3 regions of the Paenibacillus sp. FSL P2-0173 genome follow, and region 1 is predicted to be linked to each of the others. Evidence: predicted binding sites of a transcription regulator. Region 1 holds the regulator's gene; each other region holds the start of a gene.
What was found. The regulator Rex, encoded in region 1, represses fermentation and respiration genes when NADH is low (regulators of the CRP and FNR family bind a similar motif). The targets are predictions, from matches to a motif close to TTGTGAAATATTTCACAA.

Region 1 (5,164 bases):
ACAAGCTGATGCTGGACGTCAAGGAAGAACATGACGATTATGCGGCAGATAGCCTTATTACAGATATCACGGGTCTGCTCAAGGATTTGGCGGGAATCCGAGAAAATTTGCGCTTTTTTATCCGACTCGATGATGAAACAACCGTATACTGGCTCGAAGCGAGTGGGCAATTCCGTAGTAAATCATTGCAATTTTATGCGGTGCCCGTCGATGTGAGCCGCCAGTTGAAAGAAATGTTTTTTGACAAAAAAAGAAGCATTATTCTGACGTCTGCTACCTTATCGGTAGATAAGTCGTTTCAGTACATGATCGATCAGCTCGGCTTGCAGGAGGCCGCAGATCAAGAGCGGCTGATGACTTCGCAGCTCCCGTCACCCTTTAATTACAGGGATCAGGTGTTGCTGGTCATTCCACGGGATTTCCCAAGCGTGAAGGGCAGTGTAGGAGATGCACACTTTGTAGATATGCTCGTTAGCTCTCTAGGAGCGACTGCTCAGGCGACGCGGGGGAGAATGCTCGTTCTGTTTACTTCCTATCGGATGCTCCGGCAAGTGTATGAGCCGCTCAAAGAGGCCTTAGCATCCAGCGAAATTACTGTGCTGGGACAAGGTGTGGACAGTGGGAGTCGCAGCAAGCTAACCCGCCGTTTTCAGGAAGCCAAAGCTTCTGTATTGCTGGGAACCAGCAGCTTCTGGGAAGGCGTCGATATTCCAGGAAAGGCTCTGACTTGTCTGGCCATTGTTCGCTTGCCGTTTCAACCGCCGAATCACCCGTTGCTGGAGGCAAAAAGCGAGCTGCTTCAGCAGCAGAAGAAGAATCCATTTATGAAGCTGTCTGTACCACAAGCGGTCATTCGCTTCAAACAGGGATTTGGTCGGTTAGTACGTACAGCGAGCGACCACGGGGTCGTTATCGTTTACGATACGCGTGTGATCGAATCCTATTACGGAAAGCACTTTTTGTACTCGTTACCGGGACCAAAAATGGAGCATATGCCATCGGAGCAAATGGTGCCCCGCATCGCCGAATGGCTCCAATCCGCCCCGGAGACAGAGGCATAACGGACGGACACTAAGTATGTTCGTTACAATTAGGGGGAGCAAGTATGAAATCAGATAAAATTTCAGAGGCTGTCGTACGGAGGTTACCCGTATATTTACGTTATCTGAATGCACTTCACAAACGGGAGGTGGCTACGGTCTCTTCTCAAGAGTTGGGACAGAGGCTAGATTTGAACCCGGCCCAAATCCGTAAAGATCTCGCCTATTTTGGAGATTTTGGTCGGAAGGGTATCGGTTATGATGTTTCTTATCTAATTGAGAAAATACGCCATATCCTGAAAATCGACCAGCAAATTAATGTCGTATTGGTCGGTGCGGGTAATCTGGGGCAAGCCCTTTCGAATTATAACGCTTATTTAAAAGACAATATGAAGATTGTCGCAGTATTTGATGCGTTTCCGGATAAGGTAGGGACCAAGATCAATACATTGGTCGTTCAACCGATGGATGAACTGGAAGCGACTGTGAAAGAAAAAAACATTCGAATCGGGATTATTACCGTACCTGATTTTGAAGCACAGCACGTGGCTGACAGGCTTATTGAGAGCGGAATTGGAGCGATCCTGAACTTTGCACCGACTACTCTCAAGGCACCGGCCAACATTCGGATTCATGCCACAGACTTTACAACTGATTTGCTTAGCCTCGCTTATTATTTGGAGGACGGAAAGGAAGAAACACAATATGACAGTGAATAAATGGATGATTAAAAACGGCTCTTTTGCCGTAAATGGATCAGAAGCTGGGGTAGTCCATGGTTTTATGATTGTGGAGGATAGCCGTATTACTTATATTGGCGAAACTTTGCCTGCGGGTGAGGAAGAGACGGAAGCGATCGATGGTAAGGGGCTATTGTTTTTACCTGGTCTGATTAATACTCATGGTCATGCGGCGATGTCTCTGCTGCGTGGGCATGGAGATGACTTGGCACTTCAAGTATGGCTTCAGGAGAAAATGTGGCCTATGGAAGCCAAGTTTACATCTACGGACGTGTACTGGGGTACGTCCTTGTCTGTGCTGGAAATGCTGAAAGGTGGAACAACGACCTTCCTGGACATGTACGATCATATGGATGAGGTGGCTCGTGTAGCTGAAGAGTCAGGTATTCGTGCAAGTCTGATGCGTGGAGCAATTGGACTATGCTCGGAAGAAGAACAGCGAATCAAGCTGGCTGAGGCCGTGACTTTTGCGCGTAACTGGCATGGTAAAGCAGACGGGCGTATTACAACGATGATGTCTCCGCACGCGCCATACACATGTCCACCTGCGTTTATTGAAAAATTCGTACAAGCAGCGCATGATCTGGACTTGCCACTGCATACGCACATGTCTGAGACGATCGCCGAAGTGGAGCAAAACGTACGCGACTACGGTTTGCGTCCAGTTGCACATTTGGATAAGCTTGGCTTTTTCTCCCGTCCTTCGCTTATTGCCCATGGCGTTCATTTGAACGACGAAGAAATAGCTTTACTGGCTGAACGTGGTGTAGCGGTTTCGCACAATCCGGGTAGCAACTTGAAGCTGGCAAGTGGTGTGGCAAGAGTGCCTGAATTGCTGCGTGCAGGGGTTACTGTTTCTCTCGGAACGGATGGTCCTGCCAGCAATAATAACCTGGATATGTTCGAGGAAATGCGTCTGGCGGCACTTATTCACAAGGGTGTATCCGGTGACCCTACGGCAGTTCCTGCAAGTGAAGCGCTGCGTCTGGCAACAGAATACGGTGCAAAGTCGATTGGTTTAAAAGAAGTAGGAGCGTTGGCAGCGGGCAACAAGGCTGACTTTATCGCGTTGGATCTGAATCAGGCACATTTCTTGCCGCGTACAGATCTTATTTCCCATGCGGTATACTCTGCAAGCGCCAAGGACGTGGCTCATGTGTGGGTAGACGGTCGCCAGGTTGTGAAAAACGGCGAATGCCTGACTATGGACGAGGAACGTATCAAACATGAGGCACAAGCCGCCTTTGAAGGGCTGCTGTCGCGCTAATTTAGGTGTCACATCCCCTTAGAGAGGAAGCACAGGTTTGAAAAATAAGAAAAAATGGATAGCGGTCGCCATTTTGGCCGTGATACTGATCCTGGTCAGCATTTTCTGGTATTATTCCTATGTTACTCAAGACCAGGTGGCTGAGAAAAATGCCGCTATCATTAAGGCCAAGCAATCAGCTGGTCTGGTTAGCACGACTCAAACATGGAAGTCTGTGTGGGATCAGGTATATTGGGTGGTTCAGGGGAAAAATGCACAGAATGAAAATATAATGGTGTGGGTTCCTTTTCAAAAAGTGGAAGGACAACCTAACGTACCTGCCGCAGATAATAGCGGTGTTCACACCGAGTTGCTGAAGAACGGAGTCGATGAGCAAAAAATGACGGCAATAATTCAGCAGCAGCTTCCAGGTGCAAAAATTGTAAGGCTTCAGCCGAGTGTGTTCAATGGCGAATATGTGTGGCAGTTGTTTTACGATGATGGAAGTCATCATTACTACACCTTTTATCGTTTCTCAGATGGGGTAGCGACGGGTGTGAAATATACTTTGCCCAATAACTGAGCTGGTGTGAGGATTGGCAAATGTGGAATGAATGACTAGTAAATGATTAAAAGCTCAAGAAAAAGACGTAAATACGACAAAATTCGTATTTACGTCTTTTAGTTTTGCTATGCCGTAAAGCTGGCTGAAAGCCAGTGAAGCATCTTTACCTATCCATCTTCTCTCCTAGGTCAAATTCATCTTTGTGGCGGGCAATAGCGGAGTGGAGGATTTGAATCTGGAGAAGCGGAGCGTTCGCCTTTGCCGCCGGATTTTCCCCATAAGAATCTAATCGAAAAAATCCGGTGGCAACAGCGATCGTAAGATCAAATCCTACACGCAGCGTCTCGCCTCCACCATAACCAAAGATTTTGCCTCATCACAACTCCTCCACACATTGCCTTCGATATTAGATATACGTTATGATATACTATATTTTATAAGTGATAGACAAAAATGATAGAAAAAAGAATTGCTGATCACTATAAGATCATGCAATTTGGTTGTTTGTTGACATTCGTCCCGTTTCTTCTGGGTTTTACATTTTGAGAGGAGGATGTTGTTTGAAATTGCGTGCAGTTCCTATCGTTGTGGCGGCAGTTTTGGCAGCTTTGCTGCTATTTGGGGGATGGTTCATTTACCGTCAGGTTACAATGCAAAGTCCTCTGGAAAAACTGGTATCTCAATATCCAGGCGTGACAAGCGCTCAAATAGATATTAAACAGGATCAGGTTGTATTGAAACTAGATCTCAAACCGCAGGCGGATGTGGCCAGATTGGTCGATGTGGTTAAGCAAAAAGGACAATCCATCATTGGCAGCCGCACCATTAAGTTGGATATCGCAGATCGTTCCAATTCAGCACTGAATCAATGGTGGTCTGAGGCTATGTTTCCTGTGGCCGAAGCGATGGAAAATAAAAAGTATACTCAAATTTCATCTACAGTTGAGCAGATGAAAAAGAAAAAGACGGGTATCAAAGCTGATACCGACATGGATTCGAACAATGTCTATATCCGACTCAGCGAAGGTAAAGCGACCAAGTTTATCGTTTTGCCACGTCAATCTCAGCAAATGGGGGTATGGCCTAATGCCTAGATGGATTAAGGAAATATTAATCGGCATTGTGCCGGTAACCATTATATTTCTCGTTTTTATTGGGGTAAATATTATCCCTCTTCTGGTTGCTGGCGTGATGCTCAGCGGCTTGTTAATGCTTATGCATGCGCGTGGCGGTTTGGCCGTAGGTGCTGGGCAAGAGCGTAAACGTAAAAAAAATGGTCCGGACAAGCTGACTTTTGAGGAAATCGGTGGGCAAGAAAGCGCTAAGCAGGAACTGCGCGAGGCCCTGGATTTTTTGAATCGACATGATGAAATTTCCAAGTTTGGTATCCGTCCATTAAAAGGCGTTTTGCTCACTGGTCCTCCGGGAACAGGAAAAACGCTGATGGCGAAGGCAGCGGCACACTACACTAATTCTGTATTTGTTGCAGCCTCAGGTAGTGAATTTGTTGAAATGTACGTTGGTGTTGGAGCGGGTCGTGTCCGTGAGTTGTTTCGGGAGGCGCGTACTCGTG
Region 2 (5,164 bases), on a different contig from region 1:
TGCATGTTGGTGCTAATGACATTTCCACCCCACACAATAATGAGGTCTGCATCCTCCGTGTCCTCCGGGCTGGTGCCGCCCTTAAAGCCCATAACGGATGCCCAGCCTTCATTCCCAGCCACGCTGCAAATCGTCTGATCCAGTTGGCTTGAACCCAGCGCATTAAAAAATCGGCGATCCATTCCATCCACACTCAATACGCCCATATTGCCATAAAAGCTGTAGGGGAGAATAGATTCCGATCCGTCCGTACGTATCAGCTCCTTGAATCGACCTGTAATGGTATCGACCGCTTCCTCCCAGCTAATTCGTTCAAACTTCCCTTCTCCTTTGGGGCCTATACGTTTCAACGGATAGAGCACCCGATCAGGATCATATACCCGCTCCGTCATATTGCGAACTTTGTTACAAATAGCGCCTTTGGTAATAGGATGATCCGGGTTCCCAGTGACCTTGACTATCTTTCCATTTTCCTTGTGAAGCAGGAGCCCACACGTATCCGGGCAATCTAACGGGCATACAGCCGGAAAAATACCGTCCTGCTGCTCCGTCATCCGCTGTCCCCTCTGTAAGTCTTGTTGAAGCGTGGCCTCAGGAGGCGCGCTATTGCGATGATCCATAGTGTTGATGCTCCTTTCCGTTACCGTTTCCAAAAATTACACTGATCTTATCATATCCACAGCTTTGGCCTATGGCAAGAGAAGGATTTTCCCACACAGCCGCTCTCCAAAATATTAAAAAAATCCGTCTGCTGCATAGAGCAAAACGGATTTTTTTAAGAATCATAATTTTTTTCGACATCCTGTTTCATCATATCTTACCGAGGGTAAAAGAGATCAAGGCATTATGGGACGAGAGCACACTCATCCTCCATGCCAAATCATGGACCACTCCCAAAAAAATCCGCCATGACAGGTTTCGTTCCCCCGGGCCTGTCATGGCGGATTTGCTTTGTTTATTGCTGTTTAAAGTGCCGTAATTAAGCAGGATCACTCAACGGATTTGATGTGCAACCGAAGAAGTGGTTGGAGATTCATTCACTGGATGTGCGTTGGCTTGAGGCTTTTTTAAATAGGCCAACCAGTAGGCTCCAGCCACAAACAGGCTACCTCCTACCAAATTCCCCAGCCAGACCGGAATGAAGTTCATAACATAATCTGCCCATGAAAAGTGGCCTGCAAAAATAGCCGCCGGAATGAGAAACATATTGGCAACAACGTGCTGAAATCCAATAGCGACAAAGGCCATGGTCGGGAACCAAATCCCCATAATTTTGCCGCCAATTGAGTCTGTGCTATAAGCCAGCCATACAGCCAGTGCTACGAGCCAGTTACATCCTATACCCGATATAAAAGACTGCAAAAAGCTTTCATGTAGCTTATGTCCTGCCATATCCACCACTTTGTCCAGGTAAGGGCCCGTTTCTGTCAAACCCAGCACATGGCCAAAGAAAAATGCAACGAATAACGCACCCGCAAAATTACTGAGCGTAATAATCGCCAAATTACGAAGCATGGCCCCTGTCTTAATCCGTCCTGCCCATCTCGCCAAAGGGACCGCCATCATATTGCCGGTCAGCAATTCTCCGCCGGCGATCAAAACTAATACCAGACCTACAGGGAACACCGCAGCTCCAATAAAGGTGGCAATGCTCCCCCATTCTTTAGGCGCACTTGCAATAACACGTATATCCAGCAAAAACCCGAGTGCAATAAATGCACCTGCCAAAAATCCCAGTACCACCGCCACAGTCCACGGGTTGTTCGCCTTGGCCACTCCTGTTTCCACCGTCTTTTCGGCAATTTGCCCCGGTTTATAGCTCGCCATATGTCCCCGCTCCTTTAATATCTTTTCACTAAAATGTTCTTCTTTCATATTTTATTTAAAATCAGTGATTATGTTTGTGAAAAAAATCACTTTATCAAGCATTAAAAAAACAGCCCTTGGAAAAAGGACTGTCTTTTCTGTATTATTACATCTACTGCGCTACTACGCGCTTTGCATTTAGTTGTATTCTTCCTTTTCAACTGCTCTCAAGAACCAAATAACTCCACCGAGGCCTACCAGCGCTACGACTACAAGAAAAAGGATATAAAACAAATCCATAAGCTACTTACCCCCTAATCCTTATGCTACTCTATATTGTACTATAAGGATTCGTCCATACGTCTCAGATTGTTGACAAACTTATGAACAATGTCACAGACAAACCGAATTATACAGTAACTGGGTTCCGTTCGGATATTGTAGGCAATGCTTGTAAACCTGCTGCGTTCAGGAAATTCCAAGGCTTGTTATAATGCGGCTGGAAGAAGAAATCGACAAAGGCCAACTGGTCAATAGTCATATGATTTTGAATGGCTACGGATAGCGTGTTAATGGATTGCGTCAAATCCACCTTCGACATAATTTGTGCCCCCAAAATTCTCCGTGTCTCCTGCTCATATACCACTTTCAGTAATACCTTTTCGGAGGTTGGCATAAATTCAGGCCGGTAGCTGTCTTCAATGGTTACAGCTTCTACAGTCATGCCTTCGTCCGTTGCCGCCGCTTCCGTCATGCCTGTTCCTGCAATATTGTCTTCGTAAATTTTGATACCCGAAGTTCCTTGGGTTCCCATGTAGGCAATGGTTGGTTGTACCAGATTACGTGCTACCAGCGTACCCATACGAACTGCGTTGGTTGCCAAAGGGATATAAGCCGTTTTGCCTGTCGGATTATAGCGGATTGCACAGCTGTCACCTGCTGCAAACACGTCCGGGCAGCTACTTTGCATATAGTTATCCACAATGATCGCACCGTTAGGCAACATATCTACCTGACCTTTGAGCAGATCCGTTTGAGGTCGGAAACCGATGCAGAGAATAACAAGCTCTGTTTCATATTCTCCTTTAGAGGTCACGACTTTACTTACCTTACCGTTCGTACCCTCAAAACGACTCACCGTCTCGCCAAGTACCAGCTTAATGCCATGCTCCTTCAGGGAACTTTCAATCCGGTCTGTATACTCATGGTCCAAATACTTATTCAATATACGATCAGCACTGTCGATCAGTGTTACATTTTTACCGTTCATTTGGAAAGCTTCTACCAGTTCAACACCAATGTATCCAGCTCCGACAACTGTAATGTTCTGTACATGCTGGGCTTTCTCAATGATATCATTCGAATGATTATAGTTTTTACAGAGCAAAATATGATCAAGTTCAATGCCTTCCAGCTTCGGAATAATAGGCCATGATCCTGTGGTCACAATTAATTTATCAAATGTGTCTGTAAATTCTTCACCTGTTTGGAGATTACGTGCATGCAGCGTCTTGCCTGCCGTATCCACACTCGTTACCTCATGAAGCATCTTGGTCTCTACACCCAAGTCAGCCAGTTGATCTGGAGACGAATAAAACAGTCCGTGCGGATCTTTGACGACACCACCTACGTACAGAGCAATACCACAAGATAAGAATGAAATATTATCATTACGCTCATAAACGGTAATTTCGGCATCTGGATAACATTTAGCTGTGTTGACGATAGCTGCCGTGCCTGCGTGTGTACATCCGATAACTGCTACTTTCATGTTAAATTCCTCCTTGGTGTGTGGGCATAAAATGTATAATAATTGTGAATAGTTTCACGTAAACAGCTCGTTAGTGTTTGTGATTTATTTCACTTCATGTGCTTATTATAGTGTGATATTTTTCACATTACAATAGCTTTTTAAGATATTCACAATTTGTCCACATTTAAAAAAGAAAGGATATACGAGTTCAGTCGTTTGCTGAAATGTTTCTTTGCTCCATCCAGTTTTCCCTGTAAGCCTCCTGATTATGCCCTTGGAATCGACCTTCACATGATGCAACACACCTTAGACAAATGCATATGTAGAGAACAAAAAAGGTCCGTTTCCCGGAGACATTCCGGAAATCAGACCCTTTTTAAACATATACGTTGGAATTAAAGCGAAGCTACTATAGCAATTGCTCAATAGCTGCTTTCATCGCTTCTGGTGACTCCTTCGGTTCAAAACGACCCACAGGTACACCTTCACGATTCACAATGAATTTCGTGAAATTCCACTGAATTGTCCCATCTTCCTGTTCTCCAGGTTGTTGCTTTTTTAAATATTCAAACAGAGGCGCTGTATCCGGTCCGTTGACGTCCACTTTGGCGAATATCGGGAAACTAACCCCATAATTCAATTGGCAAAATTCAGCCGCTTCCTCGCTGCTGCCCGGCTCCTGACCGCCAAATTGGTTGCAAGGAAATCCTAATACAACTAATCCCCGATCCTTATATTCGTCATAAAGCTTTTGCAAATCCCCATATTGCGGGGTAAGTCCACATTTACTGGCGGTATTCGCAATAACCAGCACCTTACCGGTGTAAGTATCCAGAGAAACCTCCTGATTCGCTGGTGTTACGGCATTATGTGAATAGACAGACATACAGCATCCTCCTTCGTGTCGCTTGGTTTAGGTTACATAACCTATTTTAACCAAAACGTGACGGACATGCCAACATCCACAGTGACTTTACCGTGATGCCATCACTTCGAGTCTGCGTTCTTCGCGTTCGGAAGCGGACATTTTTGGGCAAGCATAACAATACCGCTGGCCTCCACCTGTCTTGTAATATTGGCAACAGGACGGTTTCATGTAGGTATTTTCACCGGGGCGGTAAGGATTGTCTAATTCAATGAGACGAACCGTAAACGGATTTCTTTTACGCCCGAATACCTCTCCCTCCAGCTCACGTGTCACATACATATAATCTTGTTCAAAGCGCTCCACATCCTGAGGATCAGTCAACGATGGCTGTACTCTATCCTTAAAATACAGCAATGTCAACGGAAACTGTCCCCACATTTGCCCAATAGATGCGCTCCCCACTGCAGCTATTGCCTCCAATATGGGCCGCATCTGCAAACTGTAAAAGTCACGTAACGCTTGCTGAGCCTGTCCGGAAGAATGGTCATCCCCATTGTTCCGCGTATTGTCCAGCTCTGTTAGGTCGATGACCTGGAGGCTAATAGAGGGATATTGACCTTCATAACAAATATGAAATCTGAGATTGGAAACGGACAGGTCCAGACGGCGTTCACACAGAGACACCATAAAATGCTGCGCAAACACGAGGCCACGCAACTGGTTCACAAAATAAACAG
Region 3 (5,164 bases), on a different contig from region 1:
TTTTAGCTCCCATTCTGTCTCAATATCCAGATGGGCCGTAGGCTCATCCAATAAAACGACCGGACGATTACTGAGCAATGCCCGCGCCAATGCAATCCGTTGCGCCTGCCCTCCGCTCAGTGTCCGACCTGCTTCACCAATGGGCTCATTCAATCCACCCGGAAGACCGTCTACCAGTTCACGCAGTCCAACCGCGTCAATCGCCCACTCTACCTGCTGGTTGGATGCCTCCGGTTCATAAAAGCGGATATTATCTGCCAGAGAAGCGCTAAACAGGTATGGATGCTGTGGAATATAGGCAATATGCCGTTGCCATTCAGCTTTGGCAACCCCAGCCAATCCGCATCCATTCAGGAGCAGCTCACCCGAAGTGGGATCAGCAAAGCCGCCAAGCAGACTGAGCAGCGTCGTTTTACCTGCACCGCTAGCTCCAACGATACCGATCATGTTCATGAGCGGTTCAACATTTGCAGACACATGTTCGAGCCGAGCCGAACCGTCTTCATTAAGGAGGCACACATCAGATAGCTCGAGACTATCCTGTCCCGTGATGTCCAATCTTTTATCGCTAGCTGCCTGTTTATTCGGCTCGTTCGCATCATCTTCTGTACTGAGAATGGAGCGTATTGCTCCCCAAGCCTCCTTACCATCCAGTGAAGCATGATAGTCTGATCCCAACTGGCGTATGGGCATAAAATATTCTGGTGCCAGAATAAGCACCGCAAGCGCTGCCTCCAGACCCACCGAGCTACTAATCAGGCGCAGCCCCAAGCCTACCGCGACAAAAGCGACCGATAGCATACTAAAAAAATCGAGGGCAAATGAGGAAAGAAACGCTACCCGCAGCGTGCGCATCGTTGCTGTGCGGTATTGGTCGCTGACCTTCCCAACCGTTTCCCCATGCTCTTGGCTACGACCCAAAAACCTTAGTGTCTGAAGTCCACGTAGCGAATCCGTGAAATGGTGAGATAACAAACGATAGGAACGCCATTGCTTGTCTGCCTGCTTCCGCGCTGCCAAGCCGAGCAAAATAAAGAAGCCCACCAGAATCGGCATCGTAGTCGTCAAAATTACACCTGAAATGACATCCAATGTGAAAACATACACAAGCACAAGTATAGTTACAGCCATCATGTCAATCATTCGAGGAATGGACAGTTCCAAATACGTGCGAAAACGATCCATGCCGTCCAATGCTAGCGTCACCAACTTGCCGCTGCCTTCCTGCGCTGCAAAACCCGGCCCCCGTTCGAACAAACGTGCAAGCAGACGCTCCCGTAAGGAAGCGCCTGAAGCTTCGGCAAAACGGCCGGCTGTCCGACGTTGCAGCCAGATCATCGTATGCCTCATTGCAAAAGCAGCGAAAAACAACGCCAGCGACGGCCAAGCCATCACCAGCGGATTTTTATTAAATAAAATCGTAACAGCCTTTGCCAAGAAGACTGCTTGTGCAATCACAGCAGCCCCCTGGAGCAGGGAAAGGGCAGCCAGTAGCAGCATTACTGGCCGAATGCCCTTTAATTCTAACCATGCCTTATCCATTAGTATTCCAAATGATCCTTCTCACTGAGACGCTTATGGAAAACAAAATAGCTCCACGCCTGATAAGCCAGCACAAAGGGTAAAAGCGTTGCTGCAACAATCGTCATGGCTTTCAGTGTGTAATGACTGGAGCTTGCATTATAAATCGTCAAATCAAAAGCACTGTTAATCGAGCTCACCATAAATCTTGGGAACAAACCAACGAATAACGAAACGAAGGTCAGCAAAATCAATGCCCCTGTCATCCCGAAGGCCCATCCTTCGCGGCGCTGCTTCAGGAAGTACCACGTCAGCACATAGGCGACAATTCCCACTGCTACCGCAGCATACATAAAGGGACCGCGACGTGCAAATAAATCCGTTGCAAAATAAGTCCATACCACCATGCCAGCGAGTAAAATGCCCAATACCGGAAGAAATTTGGACGCAATCACGCGAGCACGATCCCGTACTTCTCCAATCGTCCGCAGGGAAATGAACGTCAGCCCATGCATTAGGCACATTCCGACCACTGTCAGTCCAATCCATACGGTGTATCCATTGAACACATCGGAAAATCCAGCTTTCAAATCCATGTTTTGCTGAATAGGTACACCTTTCACCAAAGCCGCAAAAGCCATACCGAACAGCATCGGCGGTAGAAAGCTACCAATCAGAATGCAGGCATCCCACGTTCCTGTCCACCATTTCCCTTCAGCCTTGCCGCGGAACTCAAAAGAAACTCCACGCAAGATCAAACCTAGCAAAATAAAGACAAATACCAGATAATATCCGCTGAACATAGTTGCATAAAAATGCGGGAAAGCGGCAAACATCGCACCTGCTGCTGTAATCAGCCACACTTCGTTGGCATCCCAAAATGGACCAATCGTATTGATCATCAAACGTTTTTGTTGGTCATTGCGCGGTACCAATCCCGTGGCCATCCCCACGCCAAAATCAAAGCCCTCCAGAAAAAAGAAACCGGTAAACAACACTGCGATCAATAAGAACCATAAATCATTTAGCGTCATTATTGTCACCCCCTTGGGCAAATGGATCATGAATTACCGTTTGCTGATGTGGCTCGATATCTGGACCTTTGCGAGCCGTACGGTAAAACAGAAATGCCAGCACACCTGTTAAAATTAAATACAATGTGGTAAATGAGATGAACGAGAACAGCACTTCTCCTGCCACAACCGTAGGCGAAACAGAATCTTTTGTTTGAAGCAAACCAAATACAGTCCACGGTTGGCGACCTATTTCGGTCATGATCCAACCAGCAGTATTCCCAATGAATGGAAGGGATATCCCCCATATCATAAGACGGAAGAACCAGCGATGTGAACCTTCCAGCTTTTTACGGAACGTCAGGTAAGCACCGTATAAAGCGAGTGCAATCATGCCACATCCCGCCGCAATCATAATACGGAAGCTCCAGAACGTGGTACGTACTGGCGGGATATAATCGCCCGGACCATAGGTTTTTTCATATTCTGCTTGAAGCTCATTCATACCAGGCACAGAGCCGGAAAATTTACTATAAGATAGAAAACTCAGAGCAAAAGGAACTTTAATTTCAAAGGTATTTTCCTTCTTTTCAGGATCAATACCCGCGATAACTGTCCAAGGAGCGGGGTCACCGCTGTTCTCCCATAAGCCCTCACTGGCAGCCATCTTCATCGGTTGTGTTTTCACTAAATATTGAGCCTGACCATGACCAAACAAAGGAATAGCAATGGCACTGATTAAGGCAACAATAATGCTCAATTTAAAAGAAGGTTTAAAAAAGTCCATATTCTTTTTGTGCATCAGCTTCCATGCACTGATACCCGCGATAAGAAATGCCCCCGTTGCAAAAGCAGCAAACAACGTATGCGGAAATTCCCATAACAGTTGTTCATTCGTTAACAGAGCAGCAAAATCTTTCATTTCTGCACGTCCATTTTGAATCTCATATCCTACTGGACGCTGCATGAATGAATTAGCAGCTAGAATCCACAACGCCGATAACATCGTACCGATAGATACCAGCCACATACAGATTAAATGGACCGTTTTGGACAATCTTTCCCAACCGAATACCCATAATCCGATAAAGGTCGATTCCAGGAAAAATGCAAGCAGCGCTTCAATCGCCAGCGGCGTACCGAATACATCACCGACAAAACGGGAAAAGTCCGACCAATTCATCCCGAACTGGAATTCTTGCAAAATCCCGGTGACTACGCCCAATGCAAAGTTAATCAGCAGAAACGTTCCCCAGAATTGAGCCATTTTTTTGTACAAGTCATTTTTTTTGATAACATACATAGTCTCCATAATTGCCACCAATAACGACAATCCAATGGAGATCGGCACATAAACAAAGTGAAGAATCGTTGTAGTTGCAAACTGCAACCGTGCCAAATCCAATACGTCCATGATGTTGCTCCTCCCCCTGCACTTCTCTTAACATTGGTTTATAGTGTCTGTAATCTGAAGTCTTCTACATTAGTGATAGTATTCACATTCTTACATATGCAGCGGTCACTTTTTAGAAAATGACTCACTCAACTACCTTCACCATGGTTGTCATGATCCGGCTTCAGATTATCCCCATTATATAGAATAAATTTAAATGAAATAGAATCGAAAATGTGAACATCGTGTCAAAGCCGTGTCAAAATGGTGTCCATTTGATGAAAACGCCCTAAACTCCATAATGAATGTGACATTTTCGATTGATCTATCCATTTATCCACCATAAAAAAAGAGCCTCTCTTCGTTCGGAGGTTGTACCTCCGACATCTGCAAGAGAGACTCATTGCGCTAAACCTAGGGATTCTATCAACAGCCATCTGTTCCTCCGTTCTTTTGAACCCGATTACGGTAGGAGGAAGGTGACATTCCAACATACTTTTTAAATTTACTATGAAAATAATCTGCATTCGCATATCCCACGTGTTCCGCCACCTGGTGTACCTTAATTCCTTGTGCAAGCAATTCCCTTGCTCGCTCAATCCTCACCTTATCCAGGTAGGCATTAAAGGCCTCACCCGTATGACTTTTGAACAGTTTGCCCAAATAGCCACTATTATAATTGAACATATCTGCCAGTAACTCCAGTCGCAAATTTTCATCATAATGACTATGTATAAAGTCAATCATTTGTTTCATGATGATGTCCTTGCCACTAGGATCAGTCTGGCCAATCCATTGCAACACATGCTCCAGCGAGTGATCCACCAGCTCGCCCAATGTGGAATAAGCATATACATCGGTTATAAAGCTGGAGTGCTCCTCTAGCACGGTTCGGCTGTGATCCTGTCCGGCTGCATACTTGTTCAACGCCAGTGTGAATGTTTGGGCGAACGCCGCCTTGATTGCAGATTCTGTGCGATAAATCCGTGGAAATTGCCCTTCCATTTCCTTAATGACACGGGTTGCAGCTTCACTATTAGCCATATCTAGCGCATAGTACAGCTTTTCTGCATAACGTATGGGATCATCTGTGGCACTATCAGACGCTCCACTCCTTTCAGTCTCGACTGTCTCCAATTCGTGTAGGTCTCCGGAAAGCATGGCTCTTTCTGCCCGGAACAAAAACGTACGTTCTAACAATCGTAGTGCCTGCTCAAAAGACCTAGGAATGTCGTTA

Region 2: the regulator Rex is predicted to act here: its motif matches at 1,902-1,919, upstream of MKX30_RS17635 (formate/nitrite transporter family protein).
Region 3: the regulator Rex is predicted to act here: its motif matches at 4,019-4,036, upstream of MKX30_RS25825 (cytochrome ubiquinol oxidase subunit I).

The regions. Positions count from the first base shown of each region.
Region 1 covers NZ_JBBOYK010000001.1:718,806-723,969, reverse strand. Annotated here, with positions in the region: gene dinG (ATP-dependent DNA helicase DinG) at 1-1,061, shown strand, start outside; gene MKX30_RS03070 (redox-sensing transcriptional repressor Rex) at 1,106-1,759, shown strand; gene MKX30_RS03065 (amidohydrolase) at 1,746-3,047, shown strand; gene MKX30_RS03060 (cell wall elongation regulator TseB-like domain-containing protein) at 3,085-3,609, shown strand; gene MKX30_RS03055 (hypothetical protein) at 4,152-4,685, shown strand; gene MKX30_RS03050 (AAA family ATPase) at 4,678-5,164, shown strand, end outside.
Region 2 covers NZ_JBBOYK010000003.1:282,051-287,214, forward strand. Annotated here, with positions in the region: gene MKX30_RS17630 (molybdopterin-containing oxidoreductase family protein) at 1-620, opposite strand, end outside; gene MKX30_RS17635 (formate/nitrite transporter family protein) at 994-1,827, opposite strand; gene MKX30_RS17640 (FAD-dependent oxidoreductase) at 2,216-3,577, opposite strand; gene MKX30_RS17645 (glutathione peroxidase) at 3,969-4,445, opposite strand; gene MKX30_RS17650 (hypothetical protein) at 4,533-5,164, opposite strand, start outside.
Region 3 covers NZ_JBBOYK010000007.1:166,470-171,633, reverse strand. Annotated here, with positions in the region: gene cydD (thiol reductant ABC exporter subunit CydD) at 1-1,542, opposite strand, end outside; gene cydB (cytochrome d ubiquinol oxidase subunit II) at 1,542-2,555, opposite strand; gene MKX30_RS25825 (cytochrome ubiquinol oxidase subunit I) at 2,542-3,948, opposite strand; gene MKX30_RS25820 (response regulator transcription factor) at 4,354-5,164, opposite strand, start outside.